DNA from 3 places in the Streptomyces sp. TLI_053 genome. Region 2 is predicted to be linked to each of the others. Evidence: predicted binding sites of a transcription regulator. Region 2 holds the regulator's gene; each other region holds the start of a gene.

The links. The regulator HrcA, encoded in region 2, represses chaperone genes, less so after heat shock. The targets are predictions, from matches to a motif close to TTNGCACTCNGNNNNNCNGAGTGCNAA.
Region 1: groL (chaperonin GroEL) is a predicted target of HrcA. The motif match lies at 3,700-3,726, and genes of this name have one in related genera.
Region 3: groES (co-chaperone GroES) is a predicted target of HrcA. The motif match lies at 2,201-2,227, and genes of this name have one in related genera.

What each region holds. Positions count from the first base shown of each region.
Region 1 covers NZ_LT629775.1:5,351,078-5,358,400, reverse strand. Annotated here, with positions in the region: gene BLU95_RS21815 (FtsX-like permease family protein) at 1-466, opposite strand, end outside; gene BLU95_RS21810 (ABC transporter ATP-binding protein) at 463-1,209, opposite strand; gene BLU95_RS21805 (DUF8819 family protein) at 1,391-1,747, opposite strand; gene groL (chaperonin GroEL) at 1,921-3,543, opposite strand; gene BLU95_RS21795 (cold-shock protein) at 4,012-4,215, opposite strand; gene BLU95_RS21790 (MoaD/ThiS family protein) at 4,801-5,076, opposite strand; gene thrC (threonine synthase) at 5,119-6,399, opposite strand; SAM riboswitch class I at 6,418-6,550, opposite strand; gene BLU95_RS21780 (glucosyl-3-phosphoglycerate synthase) at 6,723-7,323, shown strand, end outside.
Region 2 covers NZ_LT629775.1:6,292,018-6,299,340, forward strand. Annotated here, with positions in the region: gene BLU95_RS25990 (DUF3097 domain-containing protein) at 1-722, opposite strand, end outside; gene BLU95_RS25995 (DUF2785 domain-containing protein) at 757-1,536, opposite strand; gene pspAB (PspA-associated protein PspAB) at 1,621-2,208, opposite strand; gene htpX (zinc metalloprotease HtpX) at 2,287-3,207, opposite strand; gene hrcA (heat-inducible transcriptional repressor HrcA) at 3,481-4,515, shown strand; gene dnaJ (molecular chaperone DnaJ) at 4,591-5,733, shown strand; gene BLU95_RS26020 (16S rRNA (uracil(1498)-N(3))-methyltransferase) at 5,815-6,564, shown strand; gene BLU95_RS26025 (S41 family peptidase) at 6,697-7,323, shown strand, end outside.
Region 3 covers NZ_LT629775.1:5,692,625-5,699,947, reverse strand. Annotated here, with positions in the region: gene groL (chaperonin GroEL) at 11-1,639, opposite strand; gene groES (co-chaperone GroES) at 1,754-2,059, opposite strand; gene BLU95_RS23455 (class I SAM-dependent methyltransferase) at 2,327-3,535, shown strand; gene BLU95_RS23450 (polysaccharide deacetylase family protein) at 3,511-4,449, opposite strand; gene BLU95_RS23445 (hypothetical protein) at 4,549-4,815, opposite strand; gene tsaD (tRNA (adenosine(37)-N6)-threonylcarbamoyltransferase complex transferase subunit TsaD) at 4,812-5,903, opposite strand; partial or broken gene rimI (ribosomal protein S18-alanine N-acetyltransferase) at 6,046-6,480, opposite strand; gene tsaB (tRNA (adenosine(37)-N6)-threonylcarbamoyltransferase complex dimerization subunit type 1 TsaB) at 6,582-7,238, opposite strand.

The sequences.
Region 1 (7,323 bases), 940 kb from region 2:
CGGACCAGACCCGATCGGCCGGATCGGCCTCGGCGGTGGAGGTGGTGAACAGCCCCTCCCGGGTCGAGGTGCTGACCTCGGGCCCGGGCGTGGCCGGCACCAGCACCGCGGCGGACGGCAGCAGCCCGCCCAGCAGTTCGGCCGAGGTCGCCGCGCCGGCGGCCGCGGGAGCGGACGCGGGGTCGGTCCGGGCCTCCGGCAGCACCCGGACGCCGTCCTCGGCGAACGGCGCCTGCTCGACGGAGCGGCCCGGGCGGTGGGCGGTGACCAGGGCGTCCGCCCCGCCCATCAGCCGCTCGACCCGCTCGGCGGGGGTGAGCGAACCGCTCCGGTGGACGATGTCGGCGCCGGTGACACCGAGCACCGGCAGCGCGACCATGGCGATCACCAGGGCGCTGCGGCCCTTGGACCTGAGGGCGTCGCGGCGGGCGATGCGCAGCGCGACGCGCAGGGCGGAGAGCTTCATCGCCGTCCCCCGTTCCCGCCGGCGAGCAGCGGGTGCGCGGCCTGCCCGACGCCCCCGTCGACGACGGCCCCGTCGTTCAGGACGACCACGCGGTCGGCCCAGACGGCGTGGCGGGGGTCGTGGGTGACCATCATGGCGGCGGCGCCGGCGTCGCAGCGGGCCCGCAGCACGGCGAGCACGGCCTCGCCGGTCGCGGAGTCGAGCGCGCCGGTGGGCTCGTCGGCCAGGACCAGCCGGCGGTCGCCGACCAAGGCCCGGGCGATCGCGACGCGCTGCTGCTGGCCGCCGGAGAGCTGCTCGGGGAAGCGGTCGGCCAGCTCGGGGATGCCCATCTCGCGCAGGGCGGTCAGGGCCTCCCGGCGGGCGGTCCGGGCGGACACCCCGTCGAGTTCGCGCGGCAGCGCGACGTTCTCGGCCGCGGTCAGCGCCGGGACGAGGTTGTAGTCCTGGAAGACGTAGCCGACCGAGCGGCGGCGCACGGCGGCCAGCCGGGTCCGGTTCAGTCCGCCGAGCTCGACGCCCTCGACCAGCACCTGCCCGCCGCTGGGCCGGTCGAGGCCGCCGGCCAGGGTCAGCAGGGTCGACTTGCCGGAGCCGGAGGGCCCCATGACGGCGACGAACTCGCCGGGGCGCACGGCCAGGTCGACGCCGCGCAGGGCATGCACCTCGGCCTCGCCGTGCCCGTGCGTCCGGGTGACGGCGCGCAGTTCGAGGACCGGACGGGCCGGATCTGGCTGGGACATGGGTCTCCCCCACTCATTGCCGAAAGAAGGACTCGGACGGACTATATATGTCGTTGGACTGCATATGCAGTCCAGTGGTTCCCGTCGGCACGAAAAAGCCGCCGCCGCACCCGGAGGTGCGACGGCGGCCCGGAGGAGGAAGGACCGGCGGCTGAGGCCCGGCCGGCAGCCGGGACGCGCCCTACAGCTCGCCCACCGCCGCCACGACGGCGCCGCGCTTGCCGCACACCCAGTGCGGCTCCGGCCCCAGCTCGGGTTCCACGCCCAGCGCGTGCGGGTCGCCGTCGGCCGCGCAGTCCGCGCACAGCGGCCAGCGGCCGTGGCTCTCCAGCAGCGCGTCCTGGACGTCCTGGGCGACCAGGCCCAGGACGTACTCGACGCCGTCCGGCCACTGCTCCAGCCACCAGCGCCGGTGCGTCACGGCCTGCTCGACCAGGGACACCACGGCGGGGTCGGCGGCGTCCCGCGCGGTCAGGTCGGCCAGGATCAGCGCCCGCGCGGTGTGCAGCGCCGTCTCGATGTCGTCTGTCGTAGCCATCCGTCCAGTCTCCCAAGAACGCCCGGAAACCCGGGACCCCCGACCCCCGACCCCGGGAAGGCGCCCCGGGAACGCCCCGGGGAACGACCCCGGGAACGCCGCGAGGGCGGCTCCCCGTCGGGGAACCGCCCTCGCGGACGAAAGACCTGCCGATCCGATCGAAGCGATCAGGATCAGAAGTCCATGTCACCGCCCGGCATGCCGCCGCCGGCGGCCGCGGCGGCCTTCTCCGGCTTGTCGGCGATGACGGCCTCGGTGGTGAGGAACAGCGCCGCGATGGAGGCGGCGTTCTGCAGCGCGGAGCGGGTGACCTTGGCCGGGTCGATGATGCCGGCGGCGACCAGGTCGACGTACTCGTTGGTGGCGGCGTTCAGGCCGTGACCGGCGGGGAGGTTGCGCACCTTCTCCACCACGACGCCGCCCTCGAGGCCGGCGTTGGTCGCGATCTGCTTGATCGGGGCCTCGAGCGCGACCTTGACGATGTTGGCACCGGTGGCCTCGTCGCCGTCCAGCTCCAGCTTGTCGAAGGCGACCGAGGCCTGCAGCAGCGCGACGCCACCACCGGCGACGATGCCCTCCTCGACGGCGGCCTTCGCGTTGCGGACGGCGTCCTCGATGCGGTGCTTGCGCTCCTTGAGCTCCACCTCGGTGGCCGCGCCGGCCTTGATGACGGCCACGCCGCCGGCCAGCTTGGCGAGGCGCTCCTGGAGCTTCTCGCGGTCGTAGTCCGAGTCGCTGTTCTCGATCTCGGCGCGGATCTGGTTCACCCGGCCCGCGACCTGCTCGCTGTCGCCGCCACCGTCGACGATGGTGGTCTCGTCCTTGGTGATGACCACCTTGCGGGCGCTGCCCAGCAGGTCGACGCCGGCGTTCTCCAGCTTCAGGCCGACCTCCTCGGAGATCACGGTGCCGCCGGTGAGGATGGCGATGTCCTGGAGCATGGCCTTGCGGCGGTCGCCGAAGCCCGGGGCCTTGACGGCGACGGACTTGAAGGTGCCGCGGATCTTGTTCACGACCAGGGTCGACAGGGCCTCGCCCTCGACGTCCTCGGCGATGATGACGAGCGGCTTGCCGCTCTGCATGACCTTCTCCAGCAGCGGCAGCAGGTCCTTGACCGAGCCGATCTTGGAGTTGGCGATCAGGATGTAGGGGTCCTCGAACGAGGTCTCCATACGCTCCAGGTCGGTGGCGAAGTAGGCCGAGATGTAGCCCTTGTCGAAGCGCATGCCCTCGGTGAGCTCGAGCTCGAGACCGAAGGTGTTGCTCTCCTCGACGGTGATGACGCCTTCCTTGCCGACCTTGTCCATGGCCTCGGCGATGAGCTCGCCGATCTGGGTGTCGGCGGCCGAGATGGAGGCGGTGGAGGCGATCTGCTCCTTGGTCTCCACGTCCTTGGCCTGGGCCAGGAGCTGGTCGGAGACGGCGGTGACGGCCTTCTCGATGCCACGCTTCAGGGCCATCGGGTTGGCGCCGGCGGCGACGTTGCGCAGACCCTCGCGGACGAGCGCCTGGGCCAGCACGGTGGCGGTGGTGGTGCCGTCACCCGCGACGTCGTCGGTCTTCTTGGCGACCTCCTTGACGAGCTCCGCGCCGATCTTCTCGTACGGGTCCTCGAGCTCGATCTCCTTGGCGATGGAGACACCGTCGTTGGTGATCGTGGGGGCGCCCCACTTCTTCTCCAGAACGACGTTGCGGCCCTTGGGGCCGAGCGTGACCTTCACTGCGTCGGCAAGCTGGTTCATGCCACGCTCAAGGCCGCGGCGAGCTTCCTCATCAAAGGCGATGATCTTGGCCATCAGAAGTGGTCCTCCGGGACACGGTCGACTGCTCGGACCAAGGGGTGCCCGCGACGGACGGCCCTGGTGTGCGGGGGTCCATTCCCCTACCGCTCCCTGGGGCCTCACCGACCCGGTCCGCTGTCACTCTCAAGCTGTGAGTGCTAACGCCAATGATTAGCACTCCGGGTGGGTGAGTGCAAGCCCAATCGGGCAATCCGCGAGCCGCGCCACCCGCGCCGCGCACCCGCCCGGAGCCGTCCCCGACCGCCTCCGACCGGGCCGGATCCGACCGGAACGCCGCGCCCCGCGGCCGGCCCCCGGGAGCCCGGCCCCGGGCCCGACGGCGGACATCACGACGGCCGCGACGGCCGACATGACGGCGGACATGACGGCGGGCCCGTACGACCGAGGTCGCACGGGCCCGCCGTGAGAATCAAGAGGTGCGCCAGCCGATGGGCCGAGCAGAGCTCCCGGGTGTCGGAAAGGTCAGACCGCCGCGCGGACCATGTCCGCCTGCGGACCCTTCTGCCCCTGAGAGATCTCGAACTCGACCCGCTGGCCCTCCTCAAGGGTGCGGTAGCCGTCCATCTGGATCGCGCTGTAGTGGACGAAGACGTCCGCACCACCGTCGACCGCGATGAAGCCGTAACCCTTCTCCGCGTTGAACCACTTGACGGTGCCCTGAGCCATTCCGAACTCCCCTAGTGCTGTGCTGGCCCTTCACGCGCCCGCAGGTCTGCGGGCCCGGGTCTGGTTGGAGGCCGGCCCGGGGAACCCCCCCTGGGCGCAGCCGCGCACGCCACAATCCTCCCGATGACGCCGAACGGCATCCGGCGAACGGGCGATTGCGTCGACCGCGGCTGAATGTATCCGGATCGACGCCCTCTGCAACAGGGTCAATGGCGGGGAATTCACCCGCGGCGCCGTGGGACAGGACGGGCGCAATCGGGATAAAGCCCTGCATTCTCCGCCGGACATAGCGGACGTATTACCAGAAATCCCCGCCAGAATTCTGACACCGGCCTGACATGTATCCAGGTCCCGGGCCCGTCCCGGCTCCCGCCGGACGCGGGCCGGCGGTGGTGGCGGTGCGGTGGATTCGTTCCCGGACCAGGGTGACGGGCGCGCCCTGTTCCCGGTCCAGCGACACTTTACTCCGCCCGGGACCGAAGATATTCCCGCCAAAATGCGCACGGCCGTCCGCGGCACGGAATTCCGTGCCGCGGACGGCCGTCGGCGACGCGCCCGCCCCGGGGGGAACGGACCGCCCGCGGATCACCCGCCGGCGACCGCCGGGATGATCGAAATGTTCGCGCCGTCCTTGATCCCCGTTTCCAGGCCCTCGGCGAACCGCACGTCGTCGTCGTTCACGTAGACATTGACGAAACGGCGCAGCTTGCCGGTGTCGTCGAGGATCCGCGCGGCGATCCCGGCGTGGTTGCGCTCCAGGTCGGCGATCACCTCGGCCAGCGTGGCGCCCTCGGCGGGCACCTCGCTGACGCCGCCGGTGTAGGTGCGCAGGATGGTCGGGATGCGGACGTTGGCGCTCATGGGGGTCTCCTAGCTACTACGGGCGCTGGGTGGGCGGAGGGGTCAGTCGGAAGCGAGGCCGGCGCCCCGGAAGGCGTCCAGGGTCGGCCGGATGACGGCGGTCATGCCGGACTCGGCGACCGCGTCGAGGGTCTTGAGCCCGTCACCGGTGTTGATCGCGACGGTCTCCTTCGACGGGTCCAGCTGCCCGGTCTCGACCAGCTTCTTCAGCACGCCGACGGTCACGCCGCCCGCGGTCTCCGCGAAGATGCCCTCGGTCCGCGCCAGCAGCCGGATCGCCGCCACGACCTCCTCGTCGGTGACGTCCTCCACCGCGCCGCCGGTGCGCCGGGCGATGTCCAGCACGTACGGGCCGTCGGCCGGGTTGCCGATCGCCAGCGACTTGGCGATGGTGTCCGGCTTGACCGGCCGGATCACGTCGTGACCGGCCTTGAAGGCCGCCGAGACCGGCGAGCAGCCCGCCGCCTGGGCGCCGAAGATCCGGTACGGCCGGTCCTCGACCAGGCCCAGCCTGATCAGCTCCTGCAGCCCCTTGTCGATCTTGGTGAGCTGGGAGCCCGAGGCGATCGGGATCACGATCTGCTCCGGCAGCCGCCAGCCGAGCTGCTCGCAGATCTCGAAGGCCAGCGTCTTGGAGCCCTCGCCGTAGTACGGCCGCAGATTGACGTTGACGAAGCCCCAGCCCTCGCCGGCCGGGTCGCCGATCAGCTCCGAGCAGAAGCGGTTCACGTCGTCGTAGTTGCCCTCGATGCCGACCAGCTCGCCGCCGTACACCCCGGCCATCACGACCTTGCCCTGCTCCAGGTCGTGCGGGATGAACACGCAGGACCGGAAGCCCGCCCGGGCCGCCGCCGCGCCGACCGCGCCGGCCAGGTTGCCGGTCGACGAGCAGGAGAGCGTGGTGTAGCCGAACACCCGGGCCGCCTCGATGGCGCAGGCCACCACGCGGTCCTTGAAGGAGTGGGTCGGGTTCCCGGAGTCGTCCTTGATGTGCAGCTGCCCGGTGAAGCCGAGTTCGCGGCCCAGGTTGTCCGCCTTCACCAGCGGGGTCCACCCCGGGTTGAGGTTCGGCTTGGTCGCCACGTCGGCCGGCACGGGCAGCAGCGGCGCGTAGCGCCAGATCGACGCCGGACCGGCCTCGATCCGCTTGCGCAGCTCCTCGGCGCCCTCGCTGCCGAACTCGTAGGCGATCTCCAGCGGACCGAAGCACTCGAGACAGGCGAAGCTGGGACCGAGCGGGAACCGGGTGCCGCACTCGCGACAGGACAGCGCGGTGGCGGGGCCGAGGTCGACGGCGACTGGTGCGGCGGTGTCGATAGCCATGATGGGCGGAGGCCTCTCTCCTCATCTTCCCCGTGACGCGGTCGCGCCACAGGCCGGAATTGGCACCTGTCCCGCCGGGGCTCGAAGCCGACCGTGCGAGAAGGTTGCCGGGACGTCAACGGGCCGTTCCCTCAGTCCCTCTGGATGAGCTCTGTGAAGTTGTGGTTCTGCTCAGCGGCGACCCCGGCGTGCGAAGGTCCGATCGCTGTACGAAGACTGTATCCGAAGGCGTCGGTCCCGAACGGGACCGTCCGCCACGCGAGATGACCCGTCCCAACCGCCCCCGGTCGTCGGCCGGGACCCCATCCGTCGAGGAGAGCACCGTGCCCGCCGAACCGACCCCCGCGCTCCTCCCCGAGACCGCGTCCTGGCTGCGCCGGCGCTCCTGGACCGCGGCCGACCGACCGGTTCACACGCTCCCGGCCGCCAAGCGCGCCCTCGGTGCGGCGGGCACCGTCAGCGTCGTCCTGCCCGCGCTGGACGAGGAGGCCACGGTCGGCGAGATCGTCCGGGTCGTCCGGCGGGAGCTGATGGAACGACTACCGCTGGTGGACGAGGTGGTGGTGATCGACTCCGGCTCGGTCGACGCCACCGCCGAGGTCGCCGCCGAGGCTGGTGCCACCGTCGTCCACCGGGACGCCATCCTGCCCCGGCTGCCCGCCGCCCCCGGGAAGGGCGAGGTGCTGTGGCGTTCGCTGCTGGTCACCCGCGGCGAGATCGTCTGCTTCGTGGACGCCGACCTGCGCGAGTTCGACCCCGCCCTGGTCTCCGGCATCATCGGCCCACTGCTCACCGATCCGGACATCCAGCTGGTCAAGGCGATGTACGACCGGCCGCTGGAGACCGACGGCGCGGTGGTGCCAGCGGGCGGCGGCCGGGTCACCGAACTGGTCGCCCGCCCGCTGCTCAATCTGCACTGGCCGG
Region 2 (7,323 bases):
GCCGGGGTGTCCTCGGGCCAGCCCAGGCGGCGGCAGGTGCCGGTCTTCCAGTCCTCGCCCCGGGGGACCGCGGGCCAGGCCGGGATGCCGACGGAGGAGGGCTTCACGGCCTGCCAGACGTCGATGTAGGGGTGGCCGACGACCAGGACGTGCGGGCCGGTGACCCGGGCCGCGATGCGGTGCTCCTTGGTGCCCGGGAGCAGGTGGTCGACCAGCACGCCGAGGCGGCGCTCCGGGCCGGGGGCGAACTCGGCGACGATCGCGGGCAGGTCGTCGACGCCCTCCAGGTACTCGACGACCACGCCCTCGATCCGCAGGTCGTCGCCCCAGACCCGCTCCACCAGCTCGGCGTCGTGCCGGCCCTCGACGTAGATCCGCGACTCGCGGGCGACCCGGGCGCGGGCGCCGGGGACGGCGACCGAGCCGGAGGCGGTGCGCGCGGGGGTGCGGGCCGGGGCGGGGCCCGAGGGGCGGACCAGGGTGACCGTCCGGCCCTCCAGCAGGAAGCCGCGCGGGACCAGCGGGAACACCCGGTGCTTGCCGAACCGGTCCTCCAGGGTGACGGTGTGGCCCTCGGCGGTCTTCTCGCAGCGCACCACCGCCCCGCAGAAGCCGGACGCGGCCTCCTCGACCACGAGGTCCCGCTCGGCGGGCACTTCGGGGGCGGGCGCCTGCTTCTTCCACGGCGGGGTCAGGTCGGGTCCGTACTGGCGGCTGCGCATTCCCCGGAGTCTATTTCCCGGAGCCCACGGGCCGTCAGCCGGTGAACGGCGAGTTCACCACCAGCAGCTCGGCGATCCGCGCGCGCAGGGCGGCGGAGTGCGGCAGCGGCACCGGCGCGCCGCCGCGCTCCGTGCGCACGCCCCGGTCGGCGAGCACGTAGACGGCCCGCAGGGTGCGCAGGGTGTTGGAGACGACGGCGGGCACGGCGCCGGTGGTCGCGGAGGGCCGGCGCGGCGGCTGGGCGGCGATCGGGTCGAGCCAGCCGAGGGCCTGGCGCTCGGTCAGCTCCGGGCGGGTGAGGATCTGGGCGACGGCGCGGCCGAGCCGGTCGTCCTCCATGGCGTCCAGTACGTGGTCGGTGGGGGCGAGCAGCCGGGCGGCGACCAGGTCCAGCAGCGGGGTCGGGTCGGCGAGCAGCGGGCCGCGGCCGAGGGCGGCCAGGTAGTCGGCGCCGTGCGCCACCGCGTGCAGCCAGCCGAGTTCCGGGTCGAAGCCGCGCAGGTCGCTCTCGCCGGTGTACCAGCGGGCGAAGGCGTCCAGCCAGGCCGGGCGGTGGGTGCCGAGGTCGGCGAGGTCGGCGAGGATCAGCGGGGCGAAGGTGCGGGCCTGGATCTCGGGGTCGGTGAGGCGTTCGGCCATCTCGTCGCCGAGCGCGAGGCGCTCGGCGGGGGTGAGCTGCGGTACCCAGCGGCACAACTGCTCGTAGGCGAGGCTGTCGCGGACGTGCGGGTCGGGCGAGCGCAGTGCGGCGCTGACGGCGGCGAGGGTGTCGGGGGTGGGGGCGGCGGATTCGAGAGCGGTCCAGTTGATCACGGGCGGACCCTAGGGGCGGGGGCGCCGGTGGGCCACCGGATTTCCGGGCCCGGGGGCGGCACCGCCGGCCCGGTGGCCCCCGGTTCACAGGCCCGGCGCGCCCCAGACCGGGAACCAGCGGGTGAGGTCCTTCTCCAGCCGCAGGTCGTTGCCGAGCATCGCGTTGACCTCCAGCTCCAGCGGGTTGTCGCGCTTCTCGCCGCCGCCGGGCATCGGTGCGAACGGGTAGAAGGTGCCGCGTTTGTACAGGTAGACGAGGGCGAGCGGCCGCCGCCCGTCGGCGTCGCGGAAGCCGACCAGGGAGCAGAGCAGCTGGGGGCCGAAGCCGTGCGCCTCGAGTTCGCTGTTGACCGCGTGCAGGTCGTTGACCAGTGCGGGCAGTTCGCCGGGTTCGTGCCGGGCGAGCAGCCAGGAGTAGCCGTAGGAGTCCCGGGAGGCCTCGACGGGGACGCCGCCGCGTTCGGTGTCGGCGTCGAGCAGGGCCCGGACCTGCCGTTCGACCTCGTCGAAGGCGCCGCCCTCGACGGAGGCGAAGCAGACCGAGCCGAGTCCGGTGGGCCGGAAGCCGGCCGCGGCCTCCAGGGTGAGGGCGGCGGACGGTACGCCGAACAGCTGGTCGAGGTCGGGCTTGACGGGCTTGGTGCGGCCGAACAGCGTGTCCAGGATGCCCACGGCGGTCCTTCCGGTCGGAGAACGGTGCGGTGCGGTGCGGTGCGGGGAGGGATGGGAGCGGCGTGGGCGACGGGCGGCTCAGCGGCCGAGGTCGGAGGAGATCTTCGCCAGCTGGGCCAGTCGCTGCTCCAGCGACGGGTGGGTGGAGAACAGCTGGGTGGCGGCCTCCCGGGCGCTGAGGGCCGGCGCGAAGTAGAACGCGTTGTAGGCCTGCGACTGGCGCAGGTCCCGGGTCGGGATGGCGGCGATCTGGCCGGTCACCTTGGTGAGCGCCGAGGCGAGCGCGCTGGGCCGCCCGGTGAGCTGGGCGGCGGCCCGGTCGGCGGCCAGCTCCCGGTAGCGGGAGAGCAGCCGGGTCAGCAGGAAGCTGATCGCGTAGACGGCGATCGACACCAGCGGGATCACCAGGGCGGCGATCGCGGCGTTGGAGTCGTTGTTGTTGCGCCCGCCGCCCATGAAGCCGCCGTACACGGCGATCCGGGTCATCGCGCCGGCCAGTACGCCCAGGAAGCCGGCCACCGTCATCACGGCGACGTCGCGGTGGGCGACGTGGGACAGCTCGTGGGCGAGCACGCCCTCCAGCTCCTCGGGTTCCAGCCGGCGCAGCAGGCCGGTGGTCACGCAGACCACCGCGTTCTGCGGGTTGCGGCCGGTGGCGAAGGCGTTCGGCATGTCGTTGTCGGCGACCGCCACCCGGGGTTTGGGCATGTCGGCGAGCGCGCAGAGCCGGTCGACGGCGCCGTGCAGCTGCGGGTACTGCTCCGGGGTGACCCGGTGGGCGCCCATCGCCCGTTCGGTGATGCGGTCGCTGAACCAGAACTGGGCGACGAACAGGCCGCCCGAGATCAGCACGACGATCGGCCAGGCGCCGCGCAGCAGCACGATCAGCAGACCGGTGAATCCCACGTACAGCAGCCCGATCAGGAACATCGTCCCCACCATGCGGCCGGTCAGGCCGCGGTCGGGGGCGAAGCGGGTGTGCTGGCCCGAGCTCGACATCTCTGCTCCTCCGTTCGCCGTCCGCTTCCGATGCTGCCACCGGGCGGGCCCCGCGGCATCACCCGCGCGCCGCGGACTGCGGGCAGGATCACCCCGGCCGGGCCGTTCCTGCCGTCGGACCCGGGCCTTACACTGGCAGGTACGGTTCTGGCACTCGTGTGTTCAGAGTGCCAAGGCCGGGCCCCTCGGGGTCGGACCGGACAGCTCGAACACGGACACATGCCACGACGGTGTGTCACAACGGACAACGCGTGAAGACGGAGGTGCGTGCCCATGGCCGGTGAGGTCCGCCAGCTCGACGACCGCAAACTCGCGGTGCTTCGCGCGATCGTCCAGGACTACGTGGGCACCGAGGAGCCGGTCGGCTCCAAGGCCCTGGTCGAGCGGCACAACCTCGGGGTCTCCCCGGCGACCGTCCGCAACGACATGGCGGCGCTGGAGGAGGAGGGGTACATCCACCAGCCGCACACCAGCGCCGGGCGGATCCCCACCGACAAGGGCTACCGGCTGTTCGTCGACAAGCTGGCCGAGGTCAAGCCGATGAGCGCGCCCGAGCGGCGGGCGATCCGGCACTTCCTCGACGGCGCGGTGGACCTCGACGACGTGGTCGCCCGCACGGTGCGGCTGCTCGCCCAGCTGACCCGCCAGGTCGCGGTGGTGCAGTACCCCTCGCTGAGCCGCTCCACGGTGCGGCACATCGAGCTGGTGGCGCTGGCCCCGGCCAAGGTGATGCTGGTGCTGATCATGAACACCGGCCGCGTCGAGCAGCGGTTGGTGGACTGCCCGGGTACGGTCGGCGAGACCGTGCTGGCGGACCTCCGGGGCCGGATCAACGCCCGGGCCGCCGGACAGCGGCTCCCGGACGTCCCGGGGCTGCTGGAGGAGCTGCCCGCGCAGTTCGAGGCGGCCGACCGGCCGACCGTGTCCACGGTGCTGGCGACGCTCTTCGAGACCCTCGCCGAGCAGCGCGAGGAGCGGATCATGCTGGCCGGCACGGCCAACCTGACCCGCTTCGGCCACGACTTCCCGCTGACCATCCAGCCGGTGCTGGAGGCACTGGAGGAGCAGGTCGTCCTGCTCCGCCTCCTGGGTGAGACCGCGGACGCCGGGATGACGGTCCGGATCGGGCGGGAGAACGCCTACGAAGGGCTGAATTCCACCTCGGTCGTCTCGGTCGGTTACGGTTCGGGCGACGAGAGCGTGGCCAAACTGGGGGTGATCGGTCCGACCCGGATGGACTACCCGGGCACAATGGGGGCGGTGCGAGCGGTGGCACGGTACGTGGGCCAGATTCTGGCCGAGTCGTAGGAACGGTCGTCGTCGGACAGCTGACGGCGCCCGAAGTCGCAAGCACTCACACAGGCGGAACAAGCGGAGCATTTGGTGGCCACGGACTACTACGCGGTACTCGGCGTCCGACGGGATGCGGGGCAGGACGAGATCAAGAAGGCGTTCCGGCGCCTGGCACGCGAACTGCACCCGGACGTCAACCCGGACCCGAAGACGCAGGAGCGGTTCAAGGAGATCAACGCCGCCTACGAGGTGCTCTCCGACCCGCAGAAGCGCCAGGTCTACGACCTCGGCGGCGACCCGCTCTCGCCGAACGGCGGGGGCGGCGCGGGCGGCTTCGGCGCGGGCGCGGCGGGCTTCGGCTTCTCCGACATCATGGACGCCTTCTTCGGCGCCGCCTCCGGCCAGCGCGGACCGCGCTCCCGGACCAGGCGCGGCCAGGACGCCATGATCCGGCTGGAGATCACCCTGGAGGAGGCCGCGTTCGGCACCACCAAGGAACTCCAGGTCGACACCGCCGTCACCTGCACCACCTGCAGCGGCGAGGGCGCCGCGCCCGGCACCTCCGCGCAGACCTGCGACATGTGCCGCGGCAAGGGCGAGGTCTCCCAGGTCACCCGGTCCTTCCTGGGCCAGGTCATGACCTCGCGCCCCTGCCCGCAGTGCCAGGGCTTCGGCACCGTCGTGCCGACCCCGTGCCCGGAGTGCGCCGGCGACGGCCGGGTCCGCGCCCGGCGCACCCTGACCGTCAAGATCCCGGCCGGGGTCGACAACGGCACCCGGATCCAGCTGGCCGGCGAGGGCGAGGTCGGCCCCGGCGGCGGCCCGGCCGGCGACCTCTACGTCGAGATCGCCGAGACCAGCCACCCGACCTTCCAGCGGCGCGGCGACGACCTGCACTGCACGGTCACCATCCCGATGACGGCGGCCTCGCTCGGCACCCAGGTGCCGCTGCAGACCCTGGACGGGATCGAGGAGGTCGACATCCGGCCCGGCACCCAGTCCGGCCAGTCGATCCCGCTGCACGGCCGCGGCATCACCCACCTGCGCGGCGGCGGCCGCGGTGACCTGATAGTGCATGTCGAGGTGCAGACGCCCACCAAGCTCGACGCCGAGCAGGAGGAGCTGCTGCGCCGCCTGGCGGTGCTGCGCGGCGAGGAGCGGCCGTCCGGCCAGTTCGCGCCCGGGCAGCAGGGGCTGTTCTCCCGGCTGAAGGACGCCTTCAACGGCCGGTAGCCGTCCCGCGCGGGGGTGCCGAGGCTTCCTCGGCACCCCTTTCGCGTTCCCGTTCCCGTTCCCACCCCGGAGGTTCCCCGCATGACCGCGCCCGTGTTCTTCGCCGACCCCGAGCGGATCGCCGCCGCCGCGCCGGGCGCGACGGTGCGCCTGGACGGGCCGGAGGGCCGGCACGCGGCCGCGGTGAAGCGGCTGGAGCCGGGCGAGGCGGTCACCCTGACGGACGGCCTCGGCCTCGGCGCGGACGGCACCGTCGCGGCGGTGCACGGCAAGGACGCGATCGACGTGGCGGTGACGGCCGTGCGCCGGGAGCCGGAGCCGTCGCCGCGGATCGTCGTCGTCCAGGCGCTGCCCAAGGGCGACCGGGGCGAGCTGGCGGTGGAGACCATGACCGAGGTCGGCGTGGACGTGGTGATCCCCTGGGCGGCCTCGCGCTGCATCACCCAGTGGAAGGGCGAGCGCGGCGCCAAGGCGCTCGCCAAGTGGCGGGCCACCGCGCGCGAGGCCGGCAAGCAGTCCCGGCGGCTGCGCTTCCCCGTCGTCCGCGACGTGATGACGACCCGGCAGCTGGCCCCGGTGCTGCTCGGCGCCGCGTTCGCCGCGGTGCTGCACGAGGAGGGCTCCGAGCCGCTGGCCGGGGCGGTCCTGCCGGACACCGGGGACCTGGTGCTGGTGGTCGGCCCGGAGGGCGGCGTCTCCCCGGAGGAGCTGGCCGCCTTCGCCGAGGACGGCGCGAAGCCGTTCCGGCTGGGCCCCTCGGTGCTGCGCACCTCCACGGCCGGGGTCGCGGCCGGCGCGCTGCTGCTGGGCCGCACCGGCCGCTGGGCCTGACGGCCGCCGCCGGGCCGTACGGGCCGCCGGGCCCGGCACCGGCGGCCGGGCCCGGGACCGGCGTCCCCCGTGGGGGTTCGCGGACCGCGAACTGCGGGCGCGCCGCGCTCCCGCCTGCCTAGGGTGGCGAGCGTGAGCGAACCCGAGAGCACCCCCGAGGGCGCCTACCTGCGCCACCCGCACCTGCACGGCGACCTGATCACCTTCGTGGCCGAGAACGACGTGTGGCTCGCCCCGCTGGACGGCGGCCGGGCCTGGCGGCTGACCGCCGACCACCGTCCGGTCCGCAGACCGATGTTCTCCCCGGACGGCCGCCACGTCGCCTTCACCTCCGCCCGGGACGGCGCCCCGGAGGTGCACGTGGCCCCGGTGGACGGCGGGCCGTCCCGGCGACTGACCCACTGGGGCGACGCGCAGACCCAGCTGCGCGGCTGGACCGCCGACGGCCGGCCGATCGCCACCACCGCCACCGGGCAGGCCTCGCTGCGCCGCACCTGGGCGCGGGCGGTGCCGCTGGACGGCGGCGAGGCGGCCCGGCTGCCGTACGGCCCGGTCGGCGGGCTGGCCTTCGAGCCCGGCGGCGACCGGGTGCTGCTGGTCTCCGCCTACGCCACCGAGCCGGCCTGGTGGAAGCGCTACCGGGGCGGCCGGACCGGCCGGCTGTGGATCGGCACCGACCGCTTCGAGCGCGTCCACGAGGACCTGGCCGGGCACATCGAGTCGCCGCTGTGGGTGGGCGGGCGGATCGCCTTCCTCTCC
Region 3 (7,323 bases), 600 kb from region 2:
GCTTCGGGCCTCAGTGCGAGTGGCCGTGGCCGCCGTGCGAGTGACCGGCGTCGGCCTCCTCCTCCTTCTTCTCCACCACGAGGGTCTCGGTGGTGAGAAGCAGGGAGGCGATCGAGGCGGCGTTCTCCAGGGCGGAGCGGGTGACCTTGACCGGGTCGATGACGCCGGCCTTCACCAGGTCGCCGTACTCGCCGGTGGCCGCGTTGTAGCCCTGGCCCAGCTCCAGCTCGGAGACCTTGGAGGTGATGACGTAACCCTCCAGGCCGGCGTTCTGGGCGATCCAGCGCAGCGGCTCGTGCAGCGCCTTGCGGACGACCGCGACACCGGTGGCCTCGTCGCCGGACAGGCCCAGGCCGCCGTCCAGCACCTTGGCGGCGTGCACCAGGGAGGCGCCACCACCGGCGACGATGCCCTCCTCGACCGCGGCACGGGTCGCCGAGATGGCGTCCTCGAGACGGTGCTTGCGCTCCTTCAGCTCCACCTCGGTGGCGGCACCGACGCGGATGACGCAGACGCCGCCGGCCAGCTTGGCCAGGCGCTCCTGCAGCTTCTCGCGGTCCCAGTCCGAGTCGGTGTTGGCGATCTCGCCCTTGATCTGGGCGACGCGGCCGGTCACGGCCTCGGAGTCACCGGCGCCGTCGACGACGATCGTCTCGTCCTTGGTGACGGTCACGCGGCGGGCGGAGCCCAGCACGTCCAGACCGGCCTGGTCGAGCTTGAGGCCGACCTCCTCGGAGATCACGGTGCCGCCGGTGAGGACGGCCAGGTCGCCGAGGATCGCCTTGCGGCGGTCGCCGAAGCCCGGGGCCTTGACGGCCACCGCGTTGAAGGTGCCGCGGATCTTGTTCACCACGAGGGTGGACAGCGCCTCGCCGTCGACGTCCTCGGCGATGATCAGCAGCGGGCGGGAGGTGCCGCCCTGCAGGATCTTCTCCAGCAGCGGCAGCAGCTCCTGGATGGAGGAGATCTTGCCCTGGTTGATCAGGATGTACGGGTCCTCGAGGACCGCCTCCTGCCGCTCCGCGTCGGTGACGAAGTACGGCGACAGGTAGCCCTTGTCGAACTGCATGCCCTCGGTGAAGTCCAGCTCCACGCCGAAGGTGTTCGACTCCTCGACGGTGATGACACCGTCCTTGCCGACCTTGTCGATCGCCTCGGCGATCAGCTCGCCGACCTGGGTGTCCTGGGCGGAGAGGCTCGCGACGGCGGCGACGTCGTCCTTGCCCTCGATCTCGCGGGCGACCGACAGCAGGTGCTCGGAGACGGCGGCGACGGCCTTGTCGATGCCCTTCTTCAGGGCGGCCGGGCCGGCGCCCGCGGCGACGTTGCGCAGACCCTCGTTGACCAGGGCCTGGGCCAGCACGGTGGCGGTGGTGGTGCCGTCGCCCGCGACGTCGTTGGTCTTGGTGGCGACCTCCTTGACGAGCTGCGCGCCAAGGTTCTCGTACGGGTCGTCGAGCTCGACCTCACGGGCGATGGTGACACCGTCGTTGGTGATGGTCGGGGCGCCGAACTTCTTGTCGATGACGACGTTGCGGCCCTTGGGGCCGATGGTCACCTTGACGGTGTCGGCCAGCTTGTTGACACCGCGCTCGAGCGAGCGGCGGGCGTCCTCGTCGAACTGCAGGATCTTCGCCATGTTTCCTGTTCCTTCGGGGTGCGGCCGTCGCGGGCCGCTCGACTACGTGAACCAACAGCCACGCCCCGGCCCCTGTCACTAGGGACACGGATCCGGGGCGTGGCTGAACGCTTTTTACTTCTCGATGATGGCGAGAACGTCGCGCGCGGAGAGCACCAGGTACTCCTCGCCCTGGTACTTCACCTCGGTGCCGCCGTACTTCGAGTACAGGACGATGTCACCCACGGCGACGTCGAGCGGCAGACGCTGGCCGTCCTCGAAGCGGCCCGGGCCGACAGCCAGGACGACGCCCTCCTGGGGCTTCTCCTTGGCGGTGTCCGGGATAACCAGGCCGGAGGCCGTGGTGGTCTCGGCGTCGAGCGGCTGGACCACAATGCGGTCCTCGAGCGGCTTGATGGCAACCTTGCTGCTGGTGGTCACGTCCGAGCTCCCCTTCGGAGATTACGGGGTTTTCTAACGGGTAGGGGCGAACTCACGGATCTGCCGTCGCGGGGGTCAGACACGCATTGTCGCGTTAGCACTCCCCCGGTGGTGAGTGCTAGTGATGACCATAGGCCGCCGTTAGCACTCAGTCAACCAGAGTGCCAACGCCACGCGGACCGGTCCCGCCGGACGCACCCGTCGACCGCGCGCTCCCGCCCGCGGGCCCGCGGCCCGGGCCCGCCCGTGACCGGGGAGAATGGGCGGGTGGAGAACGACGACCTGCGGGCCCTGCTGACCGAGCGGGGCCAGGCCCTGCTCGCCGAACTGCGCGAGTTCGCGCCCGAGGAGGAGCTGGCACTCGCCACCCGGCTGCGCAAGGAGCACCCCGCCGAGCTGGTGTCGGCCGCCTTCGGGCAGGCCAGGCTGCGGCAGCGGGCCCGGGCCAAGTTCGGCGCCGACGCCGATCTCATGTACTTCACGCCCAACGGCGTCGAGCAGTCCACCCGGCGCGAGGTCGCCGAGTGGCGGGCCGCACGGTTCGCCGGGCTGGGGGTGAAGCGGCTGGCCGACCTCTGCTGCGGCATCGGCGGCGACGTGCTGGCCCTGGCCCGGGCCGGCATCGAGGTGCTCGCCGTCGACCGGGACCCGGCCGCCTGCGCCGCCCTCGCCGCCAACGCCGCCGCCCTGGGCCTGGCCGACCTGGTCGAGGTGCGCTGCGCGGACGTCGCCGGGGTCGACGTCACCGGCTACGACGCGGTCTTCACCGACCCCGCCCGGCGCACCGCGCGCGGCCGGGTCTTCGACCCCGAGGCGTACGCCCCGCCGCTCTCCTGGGCGATCGAGGCCGGCCGCCGGGCCCCCGTCGGCGCGCTCAAGGTGGCGCCCGGCATCCCGCACGAGGCCGTCCCGGAGGACGCCGAGGCCGAGTGGGTCTCGGACCACGGCGACGTCAAGGAGGCGGTGCTCTGGTTCGGCACCCGGGCCGGGCACCCGCACCGCGCCACCCTGCTGCCGCAGCGGGCCGGCCTCACCGGCGGAGATCTGCCCGACCCCCCGGCCGGACCGGTCGGCCGCTACCTGTACGAGCCGGACGGCGCCGTGATCCGCGCCCATCTGGTCGCCGAGGTGGCCGGGCTGGTGAACGGGCGGCTGATCGATCCGAAGATCGCCTACCTGACCTCCGACGAGCTGGTCGACACCCCGTACGCGCACGCCTTCGAGCTGACCGACGTCCTGCCGTTCCACATCAAGAAGCTCAAGGCGCTGCTGCGCGAGCGCAAGGTCGGCACGGTGGTGATCAAGAAGCGCGGAATGGCGATCACCCCGGAGGAACTGCGCCGCCAGCTGCGTCCCAGCGGTCCGAACTCCGTCACGGTGGTCCTCAGCCGCACCGACAACGGCCCGCTGATGATGCTCGGCCACCCCGTCACCGGACCGGCCGCGGCCGTTCAGGCGGCCGGCGCCTCGATGTAGTCCTCCAGCCGGGCCACCGCGAAGCCCTGCTCCTGGATCCGGGCCAGCAGCTCGCCGAACATCTGCGTCATCGTCTCGCCCTTGAGGTCCTTCGGGCCCCGGAAGTGGGCGAGCACGATGTCGCCGGCCCGCAGCTTATTGTCCGCGGCCTGGTACTGCATGTCGTGGATCTGCATCGACTCGCGCCACAGCACGACCGCCCTCGGCCCGCACTGCTGCACCGCGGTGTTGAGCGCGGGCGTGTTGGCGCCGTCCCCGTACGGCGGGCGGAACAGCAGCGGCGGGGTGCCGTACTGCTGGGTGAGCGCAGCCTGGGCGTCGCAGATCTCGGACTTCTGCTTCTCCGGCGGCACCTTGCTCAGCTGGGCGTGGTCCACGGTGTGGTTGTGGACGTGGTTGCCGAGGGCCTGGAGGCGCTTGAAGTAGCCGTAGTCGTCCTTGACGATGTCGCGGGTCAGGAACATCGACACCGGCACCTTGAGGTCGGTCAGCATCTCGACGAACTTCGGGTCCTTCTCGGCACCGTCGTCGATGGTGACGAAGACGACCTTGTCGGAGGTCTTCACCTCGCTGAACACCGGGACCGGCCCGGTCCGGGCGAGCTTCACCGGCTTGTCGGCGGGTGCGGGCGGCGCCGGCGGCAGCGGCGCGAGGTGCCACTTCGCCCAGGCCGCGGCGTCCCCGGCGGCGGGGCCGCCCCCGGTCGGGGAGGCGGTCGGGGAGGCGGTCGGCGACGGGCCCGCGGACCGGGACGGGACCGCCGCGGCACCGCCCGCCGGGGAACCGCTCGCCGGGACCAGCGCGGCCGAGGCCGCGCCGCTGCCGGCGTCGCTCGTGCACCCGGTGGCCGCGGCCAGCAGGGCGAGCGCCCCCGCCGCGTACACCGTCGTCCTGCTCCGTACGTGCCTGTTCACCGCGCCGTGCTCCCCGCTCCCGTTCAGCGACCTCGATCGCTAGCACGGTAACGGCCCGGCGTTCGGTTCCCGCCCGGACGTGCGAACGGCTACGAGCGGCTACTCCACATGCTCGCTGGTGAAGGACCAGCGGTGCACCGGACGGCCCAGCAGGGCGGCGGGCGGCTCCGGCACCGGGACCGGCGCGCCGGACCACCAGGTGATCAGCAGCACCCGGTCCCCGGAAGCGGTGAGCAGCTCGGTCCGGAGCAGCCCGGCCGAGCCCCGCAGCGCGGGCAGCGCCGTCCCCCGGACCCAGTCGGAGAGCTCGGCGGCCCGGCCGTCGGCGGCCCTGGCCTCCCACATCGCGGCGGTGGTGGCGCTCACCGCTGCTGCCCGGTCAGGGCCTGGTAGGCCTGTCCGTGGAAGTCGGTGTGCGGCACGTGGACCTCGGTGACCGGCAGCGAGGAGTCCGCCGACAGGTCGAGCGAGGACGGCGCGCGGTCCCGCCAGACCATCTCGCTGCCGAGCGCGGCGACCATCGCGCCGTTGTCGGTGCACAGGCCCGGACGCGGCACCCGCAGCCGGATGCCGGCGCGGTCGCAGCGCTGCTGGGCCATCTCGCGCAGCCGGGAGTTGGCCGCGACGCCGCCGCCGATCATCAGGTGGTCGACGCCGTTGTCCTTGCAGGCCTTGACGGCCTTGCGGGTGAGCACGTCGGTGACCGCCTCCTGGAAGGACGCCGCGACGTCCGCCACCGGCACCTCCTCGCCGGCCCGGCGCTTCGCCTCCACCCAGCGGGCGACGGCGGTCTTCAGCCCGGAGAAGGAGAAGTCGTACTCCGGGTCCTTGGGGCCGGTCAGGCCGCGCGGGAAGGCGATCGCCTTCGGGTCGCCCTCGCGGGCCCTGCGGTCCACCACCGGGCCGCCGGGGAAGCCCAGGCCGAGCACCCGGGCCACCTTGTCGAAGGCCTCGCCGGCGGCGTCGTCGATGGTCGCGCCGAGCGGGCGGACGTCGGTGGTGATGTCCTCGCTCAGCAGCAGCGAGGAGTGCCCGCCGGAGACCAGCAGGGCCATCGTCGGGGAGGGCAGCCGGCCGTGCTCCAGCTGGTCCACGCAGATGTGCGAGGCGAGGTGGTTGACGCCGTACAGCGGCTTGTCGAGGGCCCACGCGTAGGCCTTGGCGGCGCTCACGCCGACCAGCAGCGCGCCGGCCAGGCCCGGTCCGGCGGTGACGGCGATGCCGTCCAGGTCGCTCGCCCTGACGCCCGCGGTGTCCAGGGCGCGCTGGATGGTCGGGACCATCGCCTCCAGGTGCGCGCGGCTGGCGATCTCGGGGACGACGCCGCCGAAGCGGGCGTGGTCGTTGACGCTGGAGGCCACCGCGTCGGCCAGCAGGGTGGTGCCGCGCACGATGCCGACGCCGGTCTCGTCGCAGGAGGTCTCGATGCCGAGGACGAGCGGTTCGTCAGCCATGGGGGGTGTCCTTCTTCACATCCGGTCGCGGACGGTCCGCGGGTTCGTCGAGGTCTTCGGGGGCCGCGGCCGGGGCGGCGGACGTGGTGCGGTCGGCGGGGGCGACGTGGTCGGCCGGGGCGACCCGGTCGGCGGCGGCCGCGAGGTCGAGCCGCATCACCAGCGCGTCGATGCCGGCCGGCTGGTAGTAGCCGCGCCGGATGCCGACCGGCTCGAACCCGAAGCGCTCGTAGAGCCGCTGCGCGCGGGTGTTGTCCACCCGCACCTCCAGCAGCAGGTCCGCGCAGCCGCGCCGGGCGGCCTCCCGGACCAGGTCGGTGAGCAGCGCCGCGCCCAGTCCGGTGCCCTGGTGGCGTCCGTCGACGGCGATCGTCTGCACGTCGCCGTCGCCGCCCACCGCCATCAGTCCGGCGTAACCGACGACCGCGCCGTCCGGGGTGACGGCGACGGTGTAGTGCCGGGTGCCGCCGGGGTGGGCCTCGGCCAGCTCGGACCAGAACATGCCGGCGGACCAGGCGTCCTCCGGGAACAGCTCCAGCTCCAGCGCCAGCACCGGGGCTATGTGCCACCAGCGCATCGGGCGCAGCCGGGCGGCGGGGGCCCGGTCGGCCGGACCGGCGGCACCGGAGCCCGTGGTGCCCGGGCCGGCGGTGCCCGGGCCGGCGGTGCTCGGGCCGGTCACGCCGGGAGCACCGCCTTGTAGCCGGCCGGCACCTGGGCGTCCGGACGGCGCAGGTAGAGCGGGGCGTTGGGCAGCAGGGCCCGGCCGGCGGCCAGCTCGGCCGCGGCGAACGCGGCGAGCGCGCCCGCCGGGACGTGCTCGGGGCCGTGGGCGCCCGGGAAGGTGTCCGGGTAGAGCAGCGCACCGGCGCCGACCGACCGCGCGGGCGGGGTCAGCTCACCCGGACGGTCCACCGAAGGGCCCTCGGTCCGGCGGCCCTCGGCGTCGTACGCGGCCCAGTAGACCTCCTTGCGGCGGGCGTCGGTGGCCACCGTGAACGCCTCGCCGGCCAGCCCCTCGGCGCGGGCCGCGTGGGCGATCGCGTCCAGTGTGCAGACGCCGTGCACCGGCAGGCCGAGCGCGTGGCCCAGCGCGGCGGCGGTCACCAGACCGACCCGCAGGCCGGTGTACGGGCCGGGGCCCACGCCGACCGCGATGTCGGTCAGCCGGTGCCGGTCGACACCGGCCTCCCGGAGCACCCGGTCGATCGCGGGGATCAGGAGTTCGCCGTGGCGCCTGGCGTCGACCTGGTCGGTCTCGGCGAGGACGGTCGATCCGTCGTGGACGGCGGCCGTGACGGCGGGGGTAGCGGTGTCGAACGCGAGCAGCAGCACGGGTCAAGGTTAGACCGGTCCGCCGGTGCCCGTTCCGGGCCCGCCCCGCCGGGGCACGTGCTCCGCCCGATCGAAAACCGGACCG